2 regions of the Micromonospora sp. NPDC000668 genome follow, and region 1 is predicted to be linked to the other one. Evidence: riboswitches for the same ligand, from Rfam matches in the RefSeq annotation. Region 1 holds a riboswitch; the other holds the start of a gene.
What was found. Region 1 has a riboswitch for thiamine pyrophosphate ahead of ACFY29_RS08910 (ECF transporter S component). Riboswitches for the same ligand answer to the same signal wherever they lie in the genome.
Positions count from the first base shown of each region.

Region 1 (11,732 bases):
TGACGACGGTCTACCGCACCCTGCAGGGGCTGGCCGACGCGGGTGAGATCGACGTGATGCGTCCACCGGGCGGCGAGCATCTCTACCGCCGTTGCAGCGAGGGGCACCACCACCACCTGGTCTGCCGGGCCTGTGGGAGCACCGTCGAGGTGGCCGGCCCGGCCGTGGAGAGCTGGGCCGACCGGGTCGCGGCTCAGCACGGGTACGCCGACGTCAGCCACACCCTGGAGATCTTCGGCACCTGCCCGACCTGCGTGCACTGACAGCGTCGCCCCGGCCGCGTCGGGGCCGCTCAGGTCGTGGCCGTCCCGGCGGTTGATCCGACGGGTGCCGGGCCGGGCCGTTCGTGGCACGCTGTCCGGCGTGAAGATCTACGCCGATCGCTTTCCGACCGCCGCCCGCCAGTTGTTCACCGACCTGCTCGTCGTCGCGTGGGTGTACGTCGCGATCCGCGGCGCGCTCTGGCTGCACGACCTGGTGCAGAAGCTCGCCGTACCCGGACAGAAGTTGGAGGGCGCCGGCAGCGGGCTCGCCGACAATTTGGGCGAGGCCGGCGGCAAGGTCGGCCGGGTGCCGCTGGTCGGCGACGAGCTGACCGCGCCCTTCCAGCGGGCCGCCGACGCCGCCCGGTCCCTCGCCGATGCTGGCCGCGACCAGCAGCACCTGGTCGACCAGCTCGCCCTCGCGCTCGCCATCGCGGTGCTGATCTTCCCGCTCGGCCTGGTGCTGTTCGGTTGGCTGCCGCTGCGGGTCCGCTGGATGCGCAGGGCCTCCTCGGCCGCACAACTGGCCTCCGGCCCGGCCGGGCGGGACCTGCTCGCCCTGCGCGCGTTGGCCACCCAGCCGCTGGGCCGGCTGACCCGGATAGCGCCGGACGTGGCTGAGGCGTGGCGGCGCGGCGACGACGACACGGTCGACGCGCTGGCCGCGCTGGAGCTGCGCCAACTCGGCCTGCGCGCCAGGAGTCGCTGACTGGCCCGCTAAGGTCGTCGGCGTGTTCTACTTCCTGATCGTCATCGCCGTCCTGCTGCTCGGCTACGCCGCGGTCCTGGTCTCCTTCGTCCGGCGGGGCAAAAAGATCCCGCCCGCGGCGTACCTGGCCCTGGCGGGGCTCAACGGCCTGATCCTGGCGGCGGTGCTGGCCTGGGCGGTCTCCCGCTGACCGCCCGGTGCGACGGCACGCCGGGCGGCACCGGTCACGGCTTGGGCGGGATGCGGCGGCGAACGTCCTGCGCGGTGGACGGGCCGGGCGACCAGCCGGCCACCCAGGGCAGCTCGTCGGACGGCGTGATGACCCCCTCCTCCAGGCCCGCGTAACGGCCGGCGAGGATCCGCTTCGCGGCGGCGGTGTCGACCGAGTCGGTGTTGTCCCAGAGGGCGCTGAACAGCGCGTCCACCCGGACCCGGGCCTGCCGGCAGAACAGGTCGGCCAACTCGACGTTCTCCGGTCGGCTGTCCCGCTCGGCGACGGCCCGGACGCAGACCGCCGACATCGCGAACAGCTCCGCGCCGATGTCCACCACCCGGCCGAGGAACGCCTGCTTGCGCTCCATCTTTCCCTGCCAGCGGGACATCGCGTAGAACGTCGACCGGGCCAGCTTGCGCGACGACCGCTCCACCTGCCGCAGGTGCGCGGCCAGCGGCCCGAACTCGGCGTACGCCGACGGGTTCTGCCCCCGGCCGACGGCCAGGGTGGGCAGCCACTTCGCGTAGAAGGCCCCGGCGCGGGCGCCGGCCCGGGCCTTGCGGCCGAGCCCCGCCTCCGGATCGATGATGTCGCCGGCCACCGACAGGTGGGCGTCGACCGCCTCCCGGGCGATCAGCAGATGCATGATCTCGGTGGAGCCCTCGAAGATCCGGTTGATCCGCAGGTCGCGCAGCATCTGCTCGACGGCGGCCGGGCGTTCGCCGCGGGCGGCCAGCGAGTCGGCCGTCTCGTAGCCGCGCCCGCCCCGGATCTGGATCAGGTCGTCGGCGATCTTCCAGGCCATCTCGCTGGCGTACAGCTTGACCAGCGCCGCCTCGATCCGGATGTCGTTACGGTCGTCGTCGGCGAGCAGGCAGCACAGGTCGAGCATCGTCTCCATGCCGTACGTGGTGGCGGCGATGAAGGAGAGCTTCTGCGCGACCGCCTCGTGCTCGCCCACCGGCCGACCCCACTGGACCCGGTCGGCAGCCCAGTCCCGGGCCACGTTCAGCGCCCACTTGCCGGCGCCCACGCACATCGCCGGCAGTGAGAGCCGGCCGGTGTTCAGCGTGGTCAGGGCGATCTTCAGCCCCTTGCCCTCACCGCCGATGACGTTCTCGGCCGGCACGAACACGTCGTGGAACCGGGTGAGACTGTTTTCCAGGCCGCGCAGGCCGATGAACTCGTTGCGCCGCTCCACCGTGATGCCCGTGCTGTCGCCGTCCACCACGAACGCCGTGATGCCACCGCGCCGACCCTCGGCGGCCGGCACCCGGGCCATCACCACCAGCAGGGTGGCCACGATGCCGTTGGTGGCCCACAGCTTCACCCCGTTGAGCCGGTAGCCGGTGCCGTCCTCGGTCGGCTCGGCGATGGTGGCCAGCCGGGCCGGGTCGGAGCCGACGTCCGGCTCGGTGAGCAGGAACGCGGAGACCTCGCCAGCGGCGAGCCGGGGCAGGAAGCGCTGCTTCTGCTCGGCGGTGCCGAACATCTTCAGCGGCTGCGGCACCCCGATCGACTGGTGCGCCGAGAGCAGCGCGCCGATCGCCGGGCTGACCGAGCCGGCCAGCATCAGCGCCCGGCAGTAGTGCAGGTTGCTCAGCCCGAGACCGCCGTACGAGCGGTCGATCTTCATGCCGAACGCACCGAGGTCGGCCAGACCGTGGAACACCGCGTCCGGAATGGACCCGTCCCGCTCGATGGCGGCACCGTCCACCTCGGACGTCAGGAAGGCGCGGAACCGGCCGAGGAAATCCTCCGCGCGGGCCACATCGGCCGGGTCGGAACGGGGCCACGGATCGATCAGGTCGAGCCGGAACCGGCCGAGGAACAACTCCTTGCCGAAGCTGGGCCGGTCCCAGACGGACTCCCGGGCGGCCTCGGCGACCTGCCGAGCCTCCTTCTCAGAGACCTGCCCGGCCTCTGCCGGCAGCGGCGCCGCGCCGCCCTGGGTGCTGGGGGTGGCGCCGGAGTCGGGGCCGTCCGGTGCAGGTCGGCTGTTCTGCGTCGTGGTCACGGCTGCCCCCTCGAAGCTCGGTGCGGCTGCGTCGACATGCGCGACTACCGTCACGCTACCCCCGGTTGTTACCCAGGGGTAGCGCTCCGTGAAGATCGAGTTCGGCCTCGCCCGACGACGTCAGTCGGCCAGGGCCCGCGGGTCGTCGTCGTCATCGTCGATGTCGTCCTCGCCCCAGTTACGGCGGGCGAACGGCAGGAGCATCCAGAAGGTGAGGAACCAGAGCCCGGTCAGCGCGCTGAGCACGAAGGCGATCGGCCGGTCCAGCACGAAGTCGGTGATCAGCAGCACCGCGCTGACCATCGCGATCAGCATGAAGGCGAGGCCGCCGGTGGCCATCCGGTGGGCGAAACGGACCAGCTCCGGCTTGCGGCCCTGCCGGAACAGCGCCCGGTGGAACGCCACCGGGGAGATGATCATCGCGGTGGCGGCGGCAGCCGCGAGCAGCGCGACGATGTAGACGTCCCGCTGAAACTCGCTGGTCTGGGTGAAGCCGTTGCTGAACGGCAGGGTGAGCAGGAAGGCGAAGAGGATCTGCACGCCGGTCTGGGCGACCCGCAACTCCTGCAACAGGTCGGCGAAGTTGCGCTGCCAACGCTGCTTGTCGGTCTCCTTTGACACGTGCTACCTCCGGTGCGACGGTACTGCCGGCGATCCTGGCCGCCGGCAGCAACGCCAATGCCCCACCCGGCCGAGCACGAAACAGGTTCACGACACCAGTCGGTCACCTGCCCTGCCCGAGCGGGCTCAGGAGCCGCGCCGGATCCGGCCCGCGTACCGGGCCTCCAACTCCGCGTTGTGCGCGTCGCCGTCCGGGATGTTCGCCGACAGGTAGACCGGGGGCCGCTCCCCCGCCGCCAGCAACCGGGCCACCACCTCCACGGTGATCTGCTGGGCCAGCAGAGCCGCGGTGATCGAGGAGACCGCGCCGACCGCGCCACCGCCGGGCAGCGGCAGCGTCGCGTCGCCGTACGGTGCGCCGTTGTCGAGCACCACGTCGGCGAGGTCGGCCAGCTTGCGCCCGGACGGGTGCCGGGAGGCCATCCCACCGGAATGTTGTGCGGAGGTGATCGCCACCAGCCCGTGGCCGCGCTGCTTGACCAACGTGGCGAACTCCACCATCGCGCCGTTGACCCCGGAGTTCGAGGCGAGCACGAAGACGTCAGCGGGCCGCACCGGGGCAAGCTCGTAGAGCCGGTGCGCCACCGCCGGGTCCCGTTCCAGCAGCGGGCCGAGCCGCTCGGCCGGCTCCCCGCCGAGCAGCACCAGATCACGCAACGCGATCCGGTTGGTCGGCACCAGGCCACCGGCCCGGCCGGCGATCTCCATGGCCAGCGCCTCCGAGTGCCCGGTGCCGAACGCGTGCACCACCCCGTCGGCGCGCACCGCGTCGGCGATCAGGTCGGCGGCCTGCTCCACCGCCGCCCGCTGGCTGGCGGCCACCCGGCCGATCGTCTCGGTCACCACGGCCAGGTAGTCCTCGGCACTCACGCTCATGCATCCTCCATCGTCCGGTTGCGGGCCAGCCAGTGCACCGCGAAGTCGACCGCCGCCCGCTGGCTCATCAACCTGCCGGTCCCGATGCCGACCGGTCCGATGCGGACCGCCCCGGTGGCCTCCAGGTCCCGGCCCAACGCGCCGAAGTCGGTCTCGTCGAGCCGTACGTCCTGCCACCACACCCATTCGCGGCCACCATCGGCGGTACGCACCGCCCCGCCCAGCCGCTCTCTGCGCGGGGACGGTCGGCGGTACTCGGCCAGGTGCAGTGAGGTGTTCACGTCATGGTCCACGCCGAGCAGCAGCACGTCGGCGTCCAGATCGTGGAGCCGGGCCAGCGGGGAGCCCTCGCCGAGCATGTCGGCCCGGTCGTGCCCGGCCACCACCTGATCGGCGGCCGGCCCGAGCGCGGCGAACGACACCTGCGGATGCGAGCTGCGCAGTGCGCCCGGCCAGCCACGGACCGTCTCGGCGAGCACACCCATGTACCGGCTCGGGGTGACCGCCGGGTCGAAGCCCGGCATCTCGGCACGGATCAGCGGCCACCAGTCCGCCGGCACCGGCGGGTTGCGCCACTGCGCGGGGTCGCTGTTGTCGGGAGTGTGGGTGGGCACCACGAGGGTGCCGTCCGGGCCGAGGGCGTCGCGCAGGGCGAGCACCACCGCCTGCGGCCCGCCGCAGACGAAGCCCAGCGGGCGCAGCGCGGCGTGCACCAGCAGCGTTGCGCCGGGGCGTACGCCCAGCAGGCGCAGTTGCGCGGCGAGCGACCGCCGGGTGCCCGGCGTGCCGGCGTCCGTCGTCACAGTGGTCCTCCTCGCTGCCCGGCGCGGTTCAGGCCGCGCCGCCGACCCGGGCCAGGATCGCCTCGGCCAGCGGGCCCGGCGCGGCGTCCGGAATCCAGTGACTCACCCCGGGCAGTTGTACGAAGCGGTAATCCCCGGTCACGTTCGCGGCGCACGCGTCCGCGGCGGTCCGGCCGATGGCGATGTCCCGGTCGCTCCACAGGTACGTGGTGGGCACCGCGACCGGGCCGACGTCGGCCAGGTCGGCGCGCGACATCGCCCGGTACCAGTTCAGGGCGGCGGTGAGCGCTCCCGGCTCGCGCATCGGGTCCGCGTAGCGGGCCACCCGGGTCGCGTCGCCCACCCCGCCGAGCAGCTTGCGCAGCGCGGTCGCGTTCCACGCCAGCAGCACCTTCTCCGCCTTTTCCGGCTTGCGGAACAGCGCGATGTACGACGAGCGGGCCTTCTGCTGGCCGTCGTTGGCGAGCGCGTGCGCCATGGCCGCCGGATGGGGCACGGACACCGCGGTCAGCGTGCGGACCCGCGCGGGGTGCTCAGCGGCCATCGCCCACGCCACGACGGCGCCCCAGTCGTGGCCGACCAGGTGAACGGCGTCCAGACCGAGAGCGTCGAGCACCGCCACCACGTCGGCGACCAGCTCGGGGATCCGGTACTCGGCGACCGCCGCCGGCCGGGCGCCCGGCGAGTAGCCCCGCTGGTCCAGCGCGTACGTGCGCAGCCCGGCGGCGTGCAGCGCCGGGACGACCTCGTCCCACTCACCGGAGTGCTGGGGGAAGCCGTGCAGGAGCACGACGGGTGCACCGCCCGATGGGCCACCGGTGCGTACCTCGAACGTGAGACCTCGCGCGTCGACCCGCATGATCGTCAGCCTACCCAGCCGGCGTGGTGCGGGCCGGCCGCCGAGGTGGCGGACGTCCTGCTGGGCCGGCACCCCCGGTCGGTGCTAGCGTCACCGAGACAACTTCACATCCGACAGGGGAGCGCACAGCGCTGAGAGTGCGGGCACGCCCGCAGACCCTCGAACCTGATCTGGGTAATGCCAGCGCAGGGAGTTCGGTCGACCTCCAGCCGCGCCGCCGTCCGGTGCCAACCGGGCTGCGGCGTGCGTCTTCTCCTGGTTCCCATTCAGGACTGGGAGCATCCACATGAACCACACCGACACCAACCGCTGGCGCACCATCGACATCGTGGTCGCCTCGGTGATCGCGGTCGCCTTCGGCGTCATCTTCTGGGCCTGGGGCCTGGTCTGGAGTGCCACCGAGGGCGCCTTCGCCTTCTTCCCGCCGGCGCAGACCCTGCTCTACGGGGTCTGGCTGATGCCGGCCGTGCTCGGCGGCCTGGTCATCCGCAAGCCCGGCGCCGCGCTCTACTGCGAGACGGTGGCCGCGGTCCTCTCCGCGCTGCTGGGCAGCCAGTGGGCCGGCACGGTCATCCCGCAGGGCATCGTGCAGGGAATCGGCGCCGAGTTGGCCTTCGCCGCCTTCCGGTACCGGTCGTTCCGGCTGCCGACCGCGGTACTGGCCGGCGCGCTGACCGGGCTCAGCGCCGCCCTGTTCGACTTCTTCGTCTGGAACGTCGACTACGCGCTCACCGACTACCGCATCCCGTACGCACTGCTCACCATCGTCAGCGCCACGGTGCTCGCCGGCGCCGGCGGTTGGCTGCTCACCCGCGCCCTGGCCAACACCGGCGTCCTCGACCGCTTCCCGGTAGCCCGCGACCGCCCCGCCATCTGACCATCCGTGTCGATCATGAGGTTGACCGGCGGATTGATCTTCGAAACACCCGCCAACCTCATGATCGACCGGGCAGGGTGGATCGGACGCGGAGTGGGGGTGTGGGTGCGGTGAGCGGGGTGCAGTTGCGGGGGTTCGGCTGGCGGCACGCTGGGCGCCTCGCCTGGGCGGTGCGTGGGGTGGACCTGCGGGTCGAGGTTGGGGAGCGGGTGCTGCTGCTCGGGCCCTCGGGGGCCGGCAAGAGCACCCTGCTCAGCGCACTGGCCGGGCTGCTACCCGAGGACTCCGGCGAGCAGGAGGGCACGGTCGAGATCGACGGGCTCGACCCGCGCAAGGGGCGGGAACGGGTCGGCATCGTCTTCCAGGACCCGGAGACCCAGTTGGTGATGGCCCGCTGCGGCGACGACGTCGCGTTCGGGTTGGAGAACCGGGGCGTGCCGGCTGGCGAGATCTGGCCCCGGGTGGACGAGGCGCTGCATCGGGTCGGCTTCCCGTACTCCCGGGATCGGAACACCGCCGCGCTCTCCGGCGGCGAGCAGCAACGCCTCGCCCTGGCCGGCGCGCTGGCGCTGCGACCCGGCCTGCTCCTGCTCGACGAGCCGACCGCCAACCTCGACCCGGCCGGCGCCGACCTGGTCCGGCGTGCGGTGGCCGGCGCGCTGGACGCGGACACCACGCTGATCCTGGTGGAGCACCGGGTCACCGAGGCGCTGCCGCTGGTCGACCGGGTCGTCGTCCTGGAGCCCGGCGGCGGGGTCCGCGCGGACGGGCCGCCCGCGGCGGTCTTCGCCGCGCACGGCGACGCCCTCGCCGCCGAGGGTGTCTGGGTGCCGGGTCACCCCATCGCGCCCCGGCCGGCGACCGCCGCCCCCGGCGAGCTGTTGCTCACCGCCGACCGGCTCGGCCTGCCGCCCCGGCTGGGCCCCACCGACCTGGCGGTACGCGCCGGCGAGGCGCTCGCCGTACGCGGGCCCAACGGCGCCGGCAAGTCGACCCTGGCACTGCTGCTCGGCGGGCTGCTCCGGCCGGGCGTCGGCCGGGTCACCGCGTCCGCCGAGCTGGCCGGGCCGGATCAGCGCACTCCCCCGCACCGGTGGCGGGCACCCGCGCTGGCCCGGCGGATCGGGTCGGTCTTTCAGGATCCGGAGCACCAGTTCGTCACCAGCACGGTCTTCGACGAGTTGGCGCTCGGTCCGCGCCGGACCGGCCAACCCGAGGCGGCCGTCAAGGAGACCGTGGCCGGGCTGCTGGACCGGCTGCGGCTGACCCGGCTCGCCGCTGCCAACCCGTACACCCTCTCCGGTGGCGAGGCGCGGCGGCTGAGCGTGGCGACCGCCCTGGCCACCGCGCCCCGTCTGCTGATCTGCGACGAACCCACCTTCGGCCAGGACCGACGCACCTGGCGGGAGTTGGTCGACCTCTTCGCCGACCTGCGCGACGCCGGGCACGGCGTCGTCACGGTCACCCACGACGCGGACTTCGTCGCCGCGCTCGCCGACCGCACCGTCACCCTGGAGCGATCGTGACAAGCGGGGACGACAACCGATGATCAGCATCGAGCCGGTCGCCGCGCCCGGTGCGCCGCTGGCCCGCCGCAACCCGGTGGCGAAGGTGGCCGCCGCACTGCTCTTCTCGTTCATCCTGCTGGCCACCCTGGACCCGGTGGCCCCGGCGATCGCCATCGCGGTCGAACTCGCCGTGCTGCCGCTGTTCGGCATCCGCTACCGGGTGCTGGCCCGGCGAGCGTGGCCGCTGCTGGTCAGTGCCGCCGGCATCCTGATCACCCTGGTGCTGTTCGCCGCCGACCGGTCCGGCCGGGTCCTGCTGGACGCGGGACCGGTGCTGGTGACCACCGGAGTGCTGCTCACCGCGCTCGGCCTGGTGCTGCGGGTGCTCGCCGTGGCCCTGCCCGGCGTGATCGTCTTCGCCACCACCGACCCCACCGACCTGGCCGACGCGCTGATCCAGAACGCGAAGGCGCCGGCCAGGTTCGCCATCGGTGCGCTGGCCGCGTTCCGGCTGGTGCCGCTGCTCGGACAGGAGTGGCAGATGATCAGCATGGCCCGGCGGGCACGTGGCGTCGACGCCGGGCGCAACCCGGTGGCGAAGCTGCGGCTGTTCACCTCCACGGCGTTCGCGCTGTTGGTCGGTGCGATCCGCCGGGGCACCCGGCTGGCCGTGGCGATGGACGCCCGCGGCTTCGACGCCGGCACGCCGCGTACCGTGGCCCGCCGTCAACCCTTCACCCGCGCCGACACCCTGCTGATCGTCGCCGCAGCGGTGCTGGCCGGCACTGCCCTGACCACCAGCATCCTCCTGGGAACCTTCCGCCCCCTGATCGGCTGACCCCACCCCACCCACAGCAAAGCTGAGGGCGGGGCGGGGCCGACAAGGGTTGGTTCAGCTGCGGCGGAAGGCGTAGCGGCGGGGTTGGCCGGCGCGTTGGCTACGGCCGCCAGCGGAGCGGGGGCCGCCGCCGTGCGGCGGTCCGGCCGTCGGTGCCGCTGGCCGTTCGGCCGCCGGCAGGTCGACCACCGCCGGCACGTTGACCACCGGCGGCACCTCGATCCCTGCCGGCACCTCGGTTGCCGTCGGCAGGTCGGCCAGCGGCAACAGGTCGACCGGCCCCGCCGGCTCGGTCGGCAGCCCCGACCCGACCAGCATGGCCGGTAGGGCCGGCTCGACCGGTGGGAGGTCGGGACGGGTCAGCGGTAGCGGCAGCGAGCCACGGCCGGCTGCCGGGTCGGTGCCGGGCGGCGTCGGTGCGGGGGTACGGGACTTCTTCGGGTTGCGCCTGGCTGGCATCCGGGCCTCCTTCGGGCCGATCGACACGGCCGGTCCCGCGCTCCGGCGGTCGGTCGGTTCGGCTGGTGACCGTCGCAGCGTGACGGTCGAACGGGGAAGGGACTGCTCACCGGGGTCGAGCAGGGCCAGCACCGCCGCACGACGGGTGGGGATGCGGGACGCCCGGGAGCGCACGGACCACGGCGCGGGGCGGCGGGCCGGCTCGGAGAGTGGGGCGTCAGATGCGCATGCCCAGACGCTATCCCGTTGGCGGGCACCGGCGCATCCGGTTTTCCTGGCACGATCGGCACCATGCTGATCGCGTTCTCGATTACCCCGCTCGGTGTCGGTGAGTCCGTCGGTGACCTGGTGGCCGAGGCGGTGCGGGTGGTCCGCGAGTCCGGCCTGCCCAACCGGACGGATGCCATGTTCACCACCGTCGAGGGCGAGTGGGACGAGGTGATGGCGGTGGTGAAGCGGGCGGTCGACGTGGTGGCCGCGCAGGCGCCCCGGGTGAGTGTGGTGCTCAAGGCCGACATCCGGCCGGGAGTGACCGACGCGCTCACCGCGAAGGTGGCCCACGTGGAGAATCGGTTGGCCCAGGGCTGAGCGCTACCGGCCGGTGACCGGCTGTCGACGACGACGCCCGCACTCCCACGCACCGCGATACGGTCGCAGCACGGCAGTGCGACGGTGAGAGGTGGCGGCACGGATGGCTGAGCAGGCGACGGCGCAGATCGGTGTGACCGGGCTGGCGGTGATGGGCCGTAATCTGGCCCGCAACCTGGCCCGCAACGGCTTCACCGTGGCGGTGCACAACCGTTCGCCCGAGCGCACCCGCAGCCTGATCGCCGAGCACGGCGACGAGGGCACGTTCGTGCCCGGCGAGTCGATGACCGACTTCGTGGCGTCGCTGGAACGACCCCGCGCGGTGATCGTGATGGTCAAGGCGGGTGCGCCCACCGACGCGGTGATCGACGAGCTGGTGCCGCTGCTGGATGAGGGCGACATCATCGTCGACTGCGGTAACGCCCACTTCGCCGACACGCGTCGCCGGGAGGAGTCGCTTCGGGCGCGAGGGCTGCACTTCAGCGGCACCGGTGTCTCCGGCGGCGAGGAGGGCGCGCTGCTCGGGCCGAGCATCATGCCGGGCGGCTCCGCCGAGTCGTACGCCAAGCTCGGGCCGATGTTCGAGAAGATCGCCGCGCACGTGGACGGCGTCCCGTGCTGCACGCACATCGGGCCGGACGGCGCCGGGCACTTCGTCAAGATGGTGCACAACGGCATCGAGTACGCCGACATGCAGCTCATCGCCGAGGCGTACGACCTGCTCCGGGCTGGCCTGGACGCGGAGCCGGCGGAGATCGCGGAGATCTTCCGCGACTGGAACAGCGGCGAGCTGGAGTCCTTCCTCATCGAGATCACCGCCGACGTGCTGGCTCACCGCGATTCCGCCACAGGCCGGCCCTTCGTGGACGTGGTGCAGGACCGGGCCGAGCAGAAGGGCACCGGGCGGTGGACCGTGCAGAGCGCGCTGGACCTGGGCATCCCGATCACCGGGATCGCGGAGGCGACCTTCGCCCGCTCGCTCTCCGGGCACGTCGACCAGCGCGAGGCGGCCCGCCGGGCGTTCCCGGACGCCGGTGAGAAGTGGCAGGTGGCCGACCGGGAGGCGTTCATCGAGGATGTCCGCCGCGCGCTGCTCGCCT
Region 1 is NZ_JBIAYP010000001.1:1,913,607-1,925,338, forward strand. Features, by position in the region: gene ACFY29_RS08870 (Fur family transcriptional regulator) at 1-263, shown strand, start outside; gene ACFY29_RS08875 (hypothetical protein) at 364-972, shown strand; gene ACFY29_RS08880 (hypothetical protein) at 995-1,162, shown strand; gene ACFY29_RS08885 (acyl-CoA dehydrogenase family protein) at 1,197-3,203, opposite strand; gene ACFY29_RS08890 (DUF6328 family protein) at 3,324-3,824, opposite strand; gene ACFY29_RS08895 (SIS domain-containing protein) at 3,951-4,700, opposite strand; gene ACFY29_RS08900 (aminoglycoside N(3)-acetyltransferase) at 4,697-5,503, opposite strand; gene ACFY29_RS08905 (alpha/beta fold hydrolase) at 5,532-6,362, opposite strand; TPP riboswitch at 6,468-6,572, shown strand; gene ACFY29_RS08910 (ECF transporter S component) at 6,649-7,239, shown strand; gene ACFY29_RS08915 (ABC transporter ATP-binding protein) at 7,350-8,765, shown strand; gene ACFY29_RS08920 (energy-coupling factor transporter transmembrane component T) at 8,785-9,585, shown strand; gene ACFY29_RS08925 (hypothetical protein) at 9,640-10,044, opposite strand; gene ACFY29_RS08930 (MTH1187 family thiamine-binding protein) at 10,336-10,632, shown strand; gene gndA (NADP-dependent phosphogluconate dehydrogenase) at 10,736-11,732, shown strand, end outside.

Region 2 (11,732 bases), on a different contig from region 1:
TCCGCACGATCGCCTCGCGGGTCTCGTGGATCCGCTTGCCGGTGGACAGGTCCATCACGGTGTCCGCACCCCAACGGGTGGCCCAGGTCAGCTTCTCCACCTCCTCGGCGACCGACGAGCTGACCGCCGAGGTACCGATGTTGGCGTTCACCTTGACCAGGAACGCCTTTCCGATGATCGCCGGCTCGCACTCCGGGTGGTTCACGTTGAGCGGCAGCACCGCCCGACCGGCCGCGATCTCGGCCCGGACGAACTCCGGGTCGACGTTCTCCCGGATCGCCACGAACTCCATCTCCGGCGTCACCACTCCGGCCCGCGCGTAGGCGAGCTGGGTCGGGCGGTGCCCGGCCACCCCGGCCAGTGGCGTACCCGCGCCCCGCACCGGGGCGACGTCACCCCGCTCGGCGATCCACCGACCCCGCAGCGGCGGCAGCCCCACCTCCGGGTCCGAGCCGGGGCCGGACGTGTCGTAGAGCCGTACCGGTGGATGGTCGCCGGTCAGCGCCACCTCGGCGAACGGCACCCGGAGATCCGGCCGCGACCCCTCGACGTACACCTTGCCTCGTGCCTGCATGACAGCCTCCCTGGTGATCAAGCGGACCAGCCGAAGTGGTCCAGCGGCCCGCGTCCCGCGCCCAGCTCCCAACTCCGCGCGCCGGTCAGCGCGCGGAGCACGTATTCCTTGGCGGCCCCGACCGCCGCCGGCACCGGATCGCCCAGCGCGAGCCGCACAGCGATCGCCGCCGAGAACGAACACCCGGTGCCGTGGGTGTGCCGGGTGGCCACGCGTGGGGCGCGCAGCAGGGTGGTCACGCCGCCGCCGTGCAGCACGTCGACCGCCTCTCCCCCGTCCAGGTCGCCGCCGGTGACCACCACGTACTCCGGGCCGCCGGCCGCGAGGGCCTCGGCGGCCACGACCATCCCGGCCACGTCGTCCACCGGGCGTCCGGTGATGGCCGCGGCCTCCGCGCAGTTCGGCGTCGCCACCCTGGCGTACGGAAGCAGCCGCTCCACCGCACTGACCACGCCGAGCCGGTGGCCGCTGGTGGCGACCAGCACCGGGTCGACGACGAGCTGGGGCAGCCGGCCCTCCCGGGCGGCCTCGGCCACCACGTCGGCGACGGCGGGGGTGCCGAGCATCCCCGTCTTGACCGCACGGACCGTGAAGTCGGTGAGCACGCTGTCGAGCTGTTCGGTGACCGTGCGCGGGGGCAGCGGCAGGACGGCGTCGACGTCCCGGGTGTTCTGTGCGGTGACGGCGGTGAGGACGCTGGTGCCGTACACGCCGAGCGCCGCGAAGACCTTGAGGTCGGCCTGGATGCCGGCGCCGCCGCCGGAGTCGGAGCCGGCGATGGTGAGCACTGTGCTCGGTGTCATCTTGGGTCTCCGGTGGTTGCGGTTGGGGGGACCTGCGCGCCTCCGCGCCGGGTTTGCGTCATCGGGGTGACCGCCTTTTCGAAGGCTCTGGTCAGGGTCGTGGCTGCTTCGGTGGGGTTGTCGGCTCGCATGATCGCGCCGAGTACCGCTACTCCGATGGCTCCCGCCTGGACGCAGGCGGTGACCTGGGCCGGGGTTTCGATGCCTCCCAACGCGAGGGTCGGCACCGGGCTGGCCTGGATCAGTTCTTGCAGCCCTGCCGTGCCCAGGGGTGGGCCGTAGCCCGGCTTTGTCCTGGTGGGGTGGACCGGGGAGAGGGTGGTGTAGTGCTCGGTGGTCAGGCGGCGCAGCTCGGACTGGTTGTGGCAGGAGCGGCCGACCAGCGGGTGGGTCGGTGGCGGGTACGGGCCGGCGGCGGGCAGGTGGACGGCGTCGCCGCCGAGCGGGTCGGGACCGGCCACGATCAGGGTTCCGCCGGCTTCGCTGAGGATCGCGCGCAGGTCGGCGGCGAGGGCGGCGCGCTCGGCGCGGGGCAGATCCTTCTCCCGCAGCACCACCCATCGCACTCCCCCAGCCACGGCCCCCGCCACGACCAGGTCAAGCGGCCCCCGCGCCATCAGCCGATCCGTCAACACCACGACGCCCGACGGCACGGTCCCCGTCGAGGTCTTGGAAGAATCCGGTCCAAGATCTGTGGGGCTTCGTCCCGGCGCAGACGGAGGTGGGGTGGGGGTCACAGGTCGGGTCTTCCCTCATCCGGAGTGGACGGCAGGGCGTGGAAGCGGCGGGCGATCCGTCCGGCGCCCGCGGCCAGGCGGCCCGCCTCGACCGCGTACCGCATCGCGGTGGCCATCGTCACCGGGTCGGCGGCCCGGGTGACCGCGCTGGCCAGCAGCACCGCGTCGCAGCCCAGCTCCATGGCCAGGGCCGCGTCGGACGCGGTGCCGATGCCGGCGTCGAGGATCACCGGCACGTCCACGCCCTGCCGGATCAGCCGGATGTGGTGCGGGTTGCCGATGCCGAGCCCCGAGCCGATCGGCGCGCCGGCCGGCATCACCGCGGCGCAGCCCACGTCGGCCAGCCGGCGCGCGAGCACGGGGTCGTCGCTGGTGTACGGCAGCACGGTGAAGCCGTCGGCGACCAACTCCTCGGCGGCGCGGAGCAGTTCCACCCCGTCGGGCAGCAGCGTCCGCTCGTCGCCGATCACCTCCAGCTTGATCCAGTCGGTGTCGAACGCGTCCCTGGCCAGTCGGGCCACCTTCACCGCCTCGGGGGCGGTGTAGCAGCCGGCGGTGTTCGGCAGCAGCCGTACCCCGCACCGGTCCAGCAGCTCCAACAGCCCACCGGCTGAGCCCGGGGCGGTGTCCACCCGGCGCAGTGCGAGGGTGACCAGCTCCGTGCCGGACGCCCGGATCGCCTGCTCCAGCACGTGCAGATTCGCGGCTCCGCCGGTGCCGAGGATCAGCCGCGAGGTGAACGTGACTCCGCCCAGCTCGAACGGCACGCCGCTCACCCGCCCTGCGCGGCGGTGAGCACCTCGACGCGGTCACCGTCGCGCAGCACCGTCGCCGGCCAGCCGGCCCGGGGCACCACCTCGCCGTTGACCGCGACCGCCACCCCGCGCTGCTGGGGTGCGACGTCGCGGACCAGGTCGGCCACCGACGCGCCACCTGGGACGCTGCGTCCGGCCCCGTTCACCGTCAACTCCATCGGTCCTCCTCCATCGTCCGATCGCCAACACCGACGGCACCGGACCCAGCCAGCCCACCGACACCGACCGCGCCGGTGGATTCCGGGGAGTTGCTGGAGAAGCGGTCGGGCTGGAAGGGCGCGAGCAGCGGGTCGGGCACGCCGGTGGTCACCAGGTCGGCGATCAGGTCGGCGGTGACCGGGGTGAGCACGATGCCGTGCCGGTGGTGCCCGGTGGCGGCCAGCACGTCCGGCCGGCCGGGCAGCGGCCCGAGGATGGGCGCGTTGTCCGGGGTGCCCGGGCGCAGCCCGGCGACCGCCTCGACCAAGTCGTACTCGGCCAGCTCGGGGAGCAGGTCGACGCCGGCACGGAGCAGGCGCAGCACCGCGCCGGCGGTGACCGTGGTGTCCGACCGTTCCTCGACCGTCGCGCCGAGCACCACCTCGCCGTCAGCGCGGGGCACCAGATAGACGTGCTCGCCGTCGGCGTACCCCCGGATCACGTGCCGGAAGCCCGGCGCGACGCCGTCGGGCGCGCGCAGCCGGAGGATCTGGCCCTTCACCGGCCGCACCGGCAGGCCGGTGAGGGCGGCCGCGCCGCACCCGGCGGCGACCACGGTGATCCGGGCGTCCACCTCGGAGAGGTGCCGGACCGGCTGCGGCACAAGCGCCGCGCCGGCCCGCCGGGCGGCCGTGCGCAGCGCCGGCACCAGCAGCCGGGGGTCGACCTGGTGGTCGGTGGGCGCGAGCGCGCCGCCGCGCACCCGCGGGGCGAGCGCCGGCTCGCGGTCACGCAGCTCGGTGGGGCGCAGCGGGGTCACCGGCAGTCCCAACCCCTGCTGGTACGCCCAGAGCCGGCGCGCCTCGGCCAGGTCGTCGCCGGTCAGCCCGACCATCAGGGTGCCCTCGGTCCGGTAGCCAAGCTCGGCGCCGGTCGCCTCGGTCAGCTCGGCGGCGAACGCCGGCCAGCGGGCGGCGGACGCCAGCAGCAACCCGGTCAACTGCCGTTCACCGAAGTACGCCTCGGCGACCGGGGAGAGCATGCCCGCAGCCACGGCCGACGCCCCCGAGCCGGAGGCCGGATCGTGCACCTCCACTCGCAGCCCGCGCGCGGCGCACCGCCAGGCGATCGCCAACCCGATCGGGCCCGCCCCCACCACCGCCACGTCCGGCCGGGCCCGGTCGTCGGATCGCGTCGACGGGGACCGGCCGGTCAGCACGTCAGTGCCCCGAGCAGCTCGGCGGTGGCCCGGGCGGGGTCGGCGGCAGCGGAGATCGCGCCGACGACGGCCACCCCGTACGCCCCGGCGTCCCGCAGCGCCGGCACCCGGTCTGCGGTCACCCCGCCGATCGCGATGACCGGCACGTCGACGGCGCCGGTGACCGCGCGTACCCCCGCTGGGCCGATCGGGTCGGGCAGCCCGGACTTGGTGCTGGTGGCGTGGCACGGCCCGACGCCCAGGTAGCTGGCCCCGGCGGCGACCGCCTCGACCGCCGTCCCCGGCGCGCGGGCGGTGGCTCCCAGCACACCGGCGGGGCCGAGCACCCGGCGAGCCGCGGCGACCGGCAGGTCATCGGCCCCGACGTGCCCACCGGCGGCGCCCACCGCCAGCGCCACATGCAGCCGGTCGTTGACCAGGCAGTTCGCCCCGTACGGCGCACAGAGCGCCAGCACCCGGCGGGCCAGGTCGTACGCCTCGCGGTCGGTGGCGGAGTCCTCGACCCGGACCTGCACCACCAGGTCGGCGCGGGCCGCCGTGAGGGCGGCCCGGACCACGGTGAGCGGATCCCGCCCGGGTCGGGTGTCGGTGATCAGATGCAGTCGCCCCAGGGACGGCACGGCAACTCTCCTCCCTGCGCCGGCATTACCCGGATCAGGTTCGACGGTCGGGGGCTGTCAGCCCCCCTCTCAGCCCGGTACACCGGGCTCCCGTGGGTTACTTGCGTGTCACCGTACGACAGTTCCGCCGGTCTGCCAAGGCGGGGTCGGCGGCTGGTCGGCGGGCCCCGGCCGTGGCGCGTGGCGAGATCCGTTGGGCGCTTCATGCGGTCCTGTTCGGAATGTCGCCCGCCGTTGCAGAACCGTTACCCGTCGGCATCTTGCCCGACATTGATCCAGCCGAATTAATTTGTTCAGCGATTCGACAAAATGCTGGAGTGGACGCCCTGGCACGGCGCCCGCACCGGCTCCATCTGGGACGGTCTTCGGCGAGCCGGCCCCCGCGATCCCTGTCCACCGCGACATAGGAGGCGGCGTGTCCGATTCTCGTCGTGCCCGCGTACCCATCACTGCGACCCTGATCTCCCTTGCCCTCGCCTCGACGACCCTGTTCGGGCTGCCGGCGCAGGCGGCTCCGGCCGCCGCGCAGGTCCCCCCACGAGAGGCGCCAGCCGCAGCCCCGGTCACCCAGGTGGTGCCGAAGGCGCCGAAGGCCGCGGCCGATCCCTTCTCCGTCCTGGTCTTCTCCAAGACCGCCGGTTTCCGGCACGACTCCATTCCCACCGGCATCGAGGCCATCCAACAGCTCGGCGTCGCCAACGGATTCACCGTGGACAACTCGGAGGACGGCGCCGCATTCAACGACGCCAACCTGGCCAAGTACAAGGCGGTGATCTGGCTCTCCACCACCGGCGACGTCCTCGACGCCGGGCAGCAGGCGGCGTTCGAGCGCTACGTGCGGGCCGGCGGCGGTTACGTCGGCATCCACGCCGCCTCGGACACCGAGTACAGCTGGGCCTGGTACGGCGACCTGGTCGGCGCGTACTTCGCCAACCACCCGGCCAACCAGCAGGCCACGGTCAAGGTGGAGGAGCACGCCCACCCGTCCACGACCGGATTGCCGGACCGTTGGTCCCGATTCGACGAGTGGTACAACTACCAGACCAACCCGCGGCCGGACGTGCACGTGCTGGCCAGCCTGGACGAGAAGACCTACACCCCGGGGGCAGGCGCGATGGGCGCCGACCACCCGATCGCCTGGTGCCAGGACTTCGACGGCGGCCGCTCCTGGTACACGGGGGGCGGGCACACTCGGGAGTCGTACGCCGAGCCGGAGTTCCTCAGCCACCTGCTCGGCGGCATCCGGACCGCCGCCGGCGTGGCGGACGCCGACTGTGGCGCCTCGAAGACGTCAAGCTTCGAGAAGGTCACGCTGGACAGCAACACCAGCAACCCGATGGAGCTGGACATCGCCCCGGACGGGCGAGTCTTCTACGTCGAGCGCGACGGCCGGGTGCAGATCGTCAAGCCGGACACCGGCAACACCGTCACCGCCGTCGACCTGAACGTCTTCACCGGCAACGAGGACGGCCTGATCGGCATCCGGCTCGACCCGGACTTCGCCACCAACCACTGGGTCTACCTCTACTACGCCCCGAACGACGGTGTGGCGCGTAACCTGCTGTCCCGGTTCACCGTGACCGGCGACACCATCGACCCGGCCAGCGAGAAGCAGGTGCTGCGGGTCGACACGCAGCGCAACACCTGCTGCCACGCTGGCGGCAGCATGACCTTCGACGGGAACGGGAACCTCTACCTGGTCACCGGGGACAACACCAACCCGTTCGAGTCGGACGCGTTCACCCCGATCGACGAGCGGCCCGGCCGGCAGGACTACGACGCCCAGCGCACCTCCGGCAACACCAACGACCTGCGCGGCAAGGTGATCCGGATCCATCCGGAGGACGACGGGACGTACACCGTCCCGGACGGCAACCTCTTCCCGCAGGGGACCGAGAAGACCCGGCCGGAGATCTACGCGATGGGCTTCCGGAACCCGTTCCGGATCGGCATCGACCCCGGCACCAACACGCTCTACGTCGCCGACTACGGGCCGGACGCCAGTGCGGCCAACCCCAATCGCGGCCCCGAGGGCACGGTGGAGTGGAACATCGTCGGTACGCCCGGCAACTACGGCTGGCCGTACTGCACGGGGGCGAACTACGCCTACAACGACTACACGTTCCCGTCCGGCCCGAGTGGGGCGAAGTTCGACTGCGCGGCGCCGGTGAACAACTCACCCAACAACACCGGCCTCACCGCCCTGCCGCCGGTCGTCCCGGCGACCGTCGACTACGACTACAGCGGCAACCCGCTCTTCCCCGAGATCGGCGGGGGCGGCGCCCCGATGGCCGGCCCGGTCTACCGGTACGACGCCGACCTGAACTCGGACCGGAAGTGGCCCGCGTACTACGACGGCAAGGCGCTCTTCGGCGAGTGGAACCAGTCGAAGATGTACACCATGCAGGTGACCCCCGACGGCAAGTCGTTGGTGGACATCAACCAGTTGCTCACCGGGATGAGCCTGATCCGGCCGATGGACTTCGAGTTCGGCCCGGACGGCGCGCTCTACCTGATCGAGTGGGGCACCGGTTTCGGCGGCAACAACGACGACTCCGGCGTCTACCGGATCGACTACATCGCCGGTGACCGGGCACCGATCGCCGTGGCCGACGCCACGCCCACCTCGGGACCGGCACCGCTGACGGTGGCCTTCACCAGCGCGGGCTCCCGCGACCCGGACGGTGGCACGCTCACCTACGCCTGGGCCTTCGGCGACGGCCAGACCTCCACCGAGGCGAACCCGACGCACACCTACGCCACGGCGGGCAGCTACACCGCCCAGCTCACCGTGACCAACCCGAAGGGCCGTACCGCGGTGGCCAACGTACCGGTCACCGTGGGCAACACCGCGCCGACCGTGACCATCGAGTTCCCGCCGGACGGCGGCTTCTTCGACTGGGGTGACCAGGTCCGCTACACGGTCAGGGTGACCGACCCGGAGGACGGGCAGATCGACTGCGACCGGGTGCAGCTCCAGGTGCTGCTCGGTCACGACGAGCACGCCCACCCGCTGGAGCAGCACACCGGCTGCACCGGCACGGTCCAGACGTCGCTCGCCTCCGGGCACGGCGCCGAGGCGAACGTCTTCGCCGTCTTCGAGGCCACCTACACCGACCAGGGCGGCACCGGCGGGGCCGGACCGCTCACCGGGCGGGCCATCGAGCAGTTGCAGCCCAAGCGCAAGCAGGCCGAGTACTTCACCGCAACCGGGCGGGCGCCGGTGAGCACCGGCGGCGGCGACGCCGGCGTGCAGCGGGAGACCACCGGCGACACCGCCGGCGGCGGCCAGAACATCGGGTTCATCGAGGACGGCGACTGGTGGTCGCTCGCCCCGGCGGACCTCACCAACATCACCGACATCCGGTTCCGGGCCGCCTCGGCCACCTCCGGAGGCCGGATCGAGGTCCGCGCCGGTGCGGTCGACGGACCGGTGGTCGCCACGGCCACCGTCCCGGGCACCGGCGGGTGGCAGACGTACACGGACGTGACCGCGCCGGTGACCGGCGCCGGAAGCGGCACGCTGTACTTCGTCGCCCGGGACCCGAACGGTGGCGCGGGATCGCTGCTCAACGTCAACTGGATGGACTTCCTCGGCCGCGGCGTCACCGAGAACGCGCCGCCGGCGGTGAGCGCCACCGCCACCCCGGCCACCGGCACCGCGCCGGTAACCGTCACCTTCGACGGCACGGCCACCGACGCCGAGGGTGACACCCCGCTGACGTACGCCTGGGACTTCGGTGACGGCGGCACGGCGACCACTGTGGACGCCAGCCACACCTACACCAGCCCGGGCACCTTCACCGCGACCCTCACGGTGACCGACAGCAAGGGCGCCAGGGCGTACGCCACGGTGCCGGTGCGGGTGGACGCGCCGAACACGTCCTGCTTCGGGGCGCGCTCGGACGACTTCACCGGCGCCAGCCTCGACAAGGGCCGGTGGACCAGCGTGGTCCGGGAGAACCAGCTCTACTCGGTCAGCGGAGGCGCGCTGCGGCTGCCCACGGCGGTGGGTGACCTCTACGGCGGCCGTAACGACGCCACCAACCTGGTGCTCCAGCCGGCTCCGACCGGGGCCTGGCAGGTGACCACCCGGGTCACCCTGCCGGTGACGACCAACTACCAGCAGGCCGGCCTGCTGGTGTACGGCGACGACGACAACTACGCCAAGCTGGACCTGCTCTACTCGGGCAGCCGGCGGGTGGAGTTCATCCGGGAGACGGCCGGCACGCCCCGCAACGAGGCTGCCGACAGCACCGCCGCACCGGCCGGTGACACGCTGCACCTGCGGATCACCAGCGACGGGACGACCCTGACCGCGGCCGTCTCGGCCGACGGCCAGACCTTCACCCCGGTCGGCCGGTCGGCCGCGCTCGACGGCATCACCAACCCACGGATCGGGCTCTTCGCGCTCAACGGTGGCACCGCGGCGCCGGTGGTCGACGCGAGCTTCGACTGGTTCCAGATCACGCCGGACGCCCCGGCCGGGCCGGTCGAGCCGTCGGACGAGTTCACCGGCGACGCGCTGGACAAGTGCCGGTGGAACGCGATCCTGCGGGAGGACCCGAACGGTTACCGGGTCACCGGTGGCGCGCTGCGGGTCGACGTGCCCAACGGTGACATCTACGGCGGCGACAACACCGGGCCGAAGAACTTCATCCTCCAGACCGCGCCGTCCGGCGACTGGACCCTGGAGACGAAGGTCGACGGCAGCCTGCTGAACGAGCAGTACCAGCAGGCCGGCCTGATCGTGCACGGCGACGACGACAACTACCTGAAGTTCGACTACATCGCGGACAATCAGCCCGGCCAGCCGGTGACGCGGCGGATCGAGTTCCGCAGCGAGATCGGCGGGACGGTCCAGAACCCGCAGCCGGAGGCGGGCAACCTGACCAGTGCGGTGTGGTACCTGCGGCTGGCCCGCAGCGGCGACACCTTCACCGCGTCGTACTCGGCCGACGGGGCAACCTGGACCGCGTTGACCGCGCTCACCAACAGCGCGGTCGGGGCCACCCCGAAGGTCGGGCTGTTCACCCTCGGCGCCAACCAGACCGCCTCTAAGACCGCCGGGTTCGACTACTTCCGGCTCAGCACCGAGGCGGCCGACGAGACCGCACCGGTGACCACGGCGGCGGTCTCCGGCACCCCGACCGACGGTTGGTACACCGGGCCGGTGACGGTCACCCTGACCGGCGTCGACGAGGCCGGCGGCAGTGGGTTGGCCGGTACGGCGTACCAGCTGGACGGGGCCACCACCTGGACGGATTACACCGCTCCGGTGGCGGTCAGCGGGGACGGCGAGCACGAGCTGCGGTTCCGCTCGACCGACGAGGCTGGCAACGTGGAGTCGACGAAGACAGTCGCGGTCAAGATCGACGCCACCGCGCCGGTCACCTCGGCGACGTTCGCTCCCGCGAACGACGCCGGCTGGCACAACGGGACCATCCCGGTCGTGCTGACCTCGACCGATGCCGGGTCCGGGGTCAGCACGGTGGAGTGGTCGCTGGATGGTGGCGCCTGGACGCCGTACTCGGCGCCGGTCGAGGTGACCGGTGACGGGCAGCACGAGCTGCTGTTCCGGTCCACCGACAAGGCGGGCAACGCCGAGACGCTCAAGTCGGCGGTGCTGCGGATCGACGGCACCAAGCCGACGCTGCTGGTGTCCGGGATCGCCGATGGTCAGCTCTACGGGGACAGCCAGGATGTCCGGGTGTCCTGGCAGGCCGTCGACCCGACCTCGGGCATCGCGACCGTGGTCGGCGACCTGGACGGCCGGCCGTACGTCAGCGGCACTCTGCAGGCCATGTACGAGCTGCCACTCGGCCTGCACGAGCTGACCGTGACCGCGACCGACAAGGCGGGCAACAAGACCACCTCGGCGGTCCGGTTCTTCGTCACCACCTCGTTCCGGGACATGCAGAACCTGCTGGACCGGTTCAAGGCGACGGGGCGGCTGTCGGCCCAGGCGCACAAGCAGTTGACGGCGAAGCTCGACGCGGCTCGGAAGGCCGAGGCGTCCGGCAAGGACGCTCAGGCGATCAAGCAGCTGACCGCGTTCCGGGCGCTCGCCGCCGACGCCACCCTGGTGGCGGAGGCCGAGATCCGGGACGTCCTGATCCGGGACGCCGACGCCATGATCGTCCGGCTCGGGGGCGCGGCCAGCCAGGCCGGGGTCCGGGCCAATGACGGCGAGCCGGTCAAGGGTGCCGGGCGGCTCGGTGGCGACGCCACCCGGCTCGCCCCCGGTCGCCAGCTCTGATCCGACGAGGCCCCTCCCCGACGCTCCGGCGCCGGGGAGGGGCCTCCCTCATCCGTAGTGAGGAGACGTCCGTGACGCGTATCCGCAAGGGGTTCGCCGCCCTGCTCGTCGGACTGGCCCTGATCCTGTTCTCGGCGGCTCCGGCCGCAGCGCACACCGGCAAGCTCAAGCTGACCGTGGCCGGCGACGGGGCCGACGGGGTCACTGTGCAGGCCACCTACGCCGACGGGCATCGGCTGGACAAGCCGGTGCGGTTGACCCTCACCGGCACCGGCCCGGAGGGGCGGCGGCTCGGCCCGGTGCAGTTGGAACCGGCACCCGAGGGGCAGGGCTTCTACAGCAGCGGCCCGCTACTCTCCCCGGGCACGTGGCGGGTGACGGTGAGCGCCCCGGCGCCGAACCCCGGTCAGGCCGGGGCCGAGGTGCAGGCGCGGCCGGCGCAGTCGCCTCCGCCGGCTCCCGCGCGGGTCGCCGTGACGGCGCCGGCGGCGGCCGACGGTCGCGCCGCCGCGGACGGGAGCGCCTGGTGGTGGCCGGTCGGGCTGGCCGCCCTGGTGCTCACCGCGC
Region 2 is NZ_JBIAYP010000003.1:585,786-597,517, forward strand. Features, by position in the region: gene thiC (phosphomethylpyrimidine synthase ThiC) at 1-574, opposite strand, end outside; gene thiD (bifunctional hydroxymethylpyrimidine kinase/phosphomethylpyrimidine kinase) at 592-1,377, opposite strand; gene ACFY29_RS18925 (thiamine phosphate synthase) at 1,374-1,994, opposite strand; gene ACFY29_RS18930 (thiazole synthase) at 2,111-2,890, opposite strand; gene thiS (sulfur carrier protein ThiS) at 2,887-3,087, opposite strand; gene thiO (glycine oxidase ThiO) at 3,078-4,286, opposite strand; gene thiE (thiamine phosphate synthase) at 4,280-4,906, opposite strand; TPP riboswitch at 4,901-5,010, opposite strand; gene ACFY29_RS18950 (ThuA domain-containing protein) at 5,322-11,165, shown strand; gene ACFY29_RS18955 (hypothetical protein) at 11,237-11,732, shown strand, end outside.
Region 2: it holds a riboswitch for thiamine pyrophosphate, as region 1 does, so the genes downstream of both, thiE (thiamine phosphate synthase) here and ACFY29_RS08910 (ECF transporter S component) in region 1, are expected to answer to the same signal.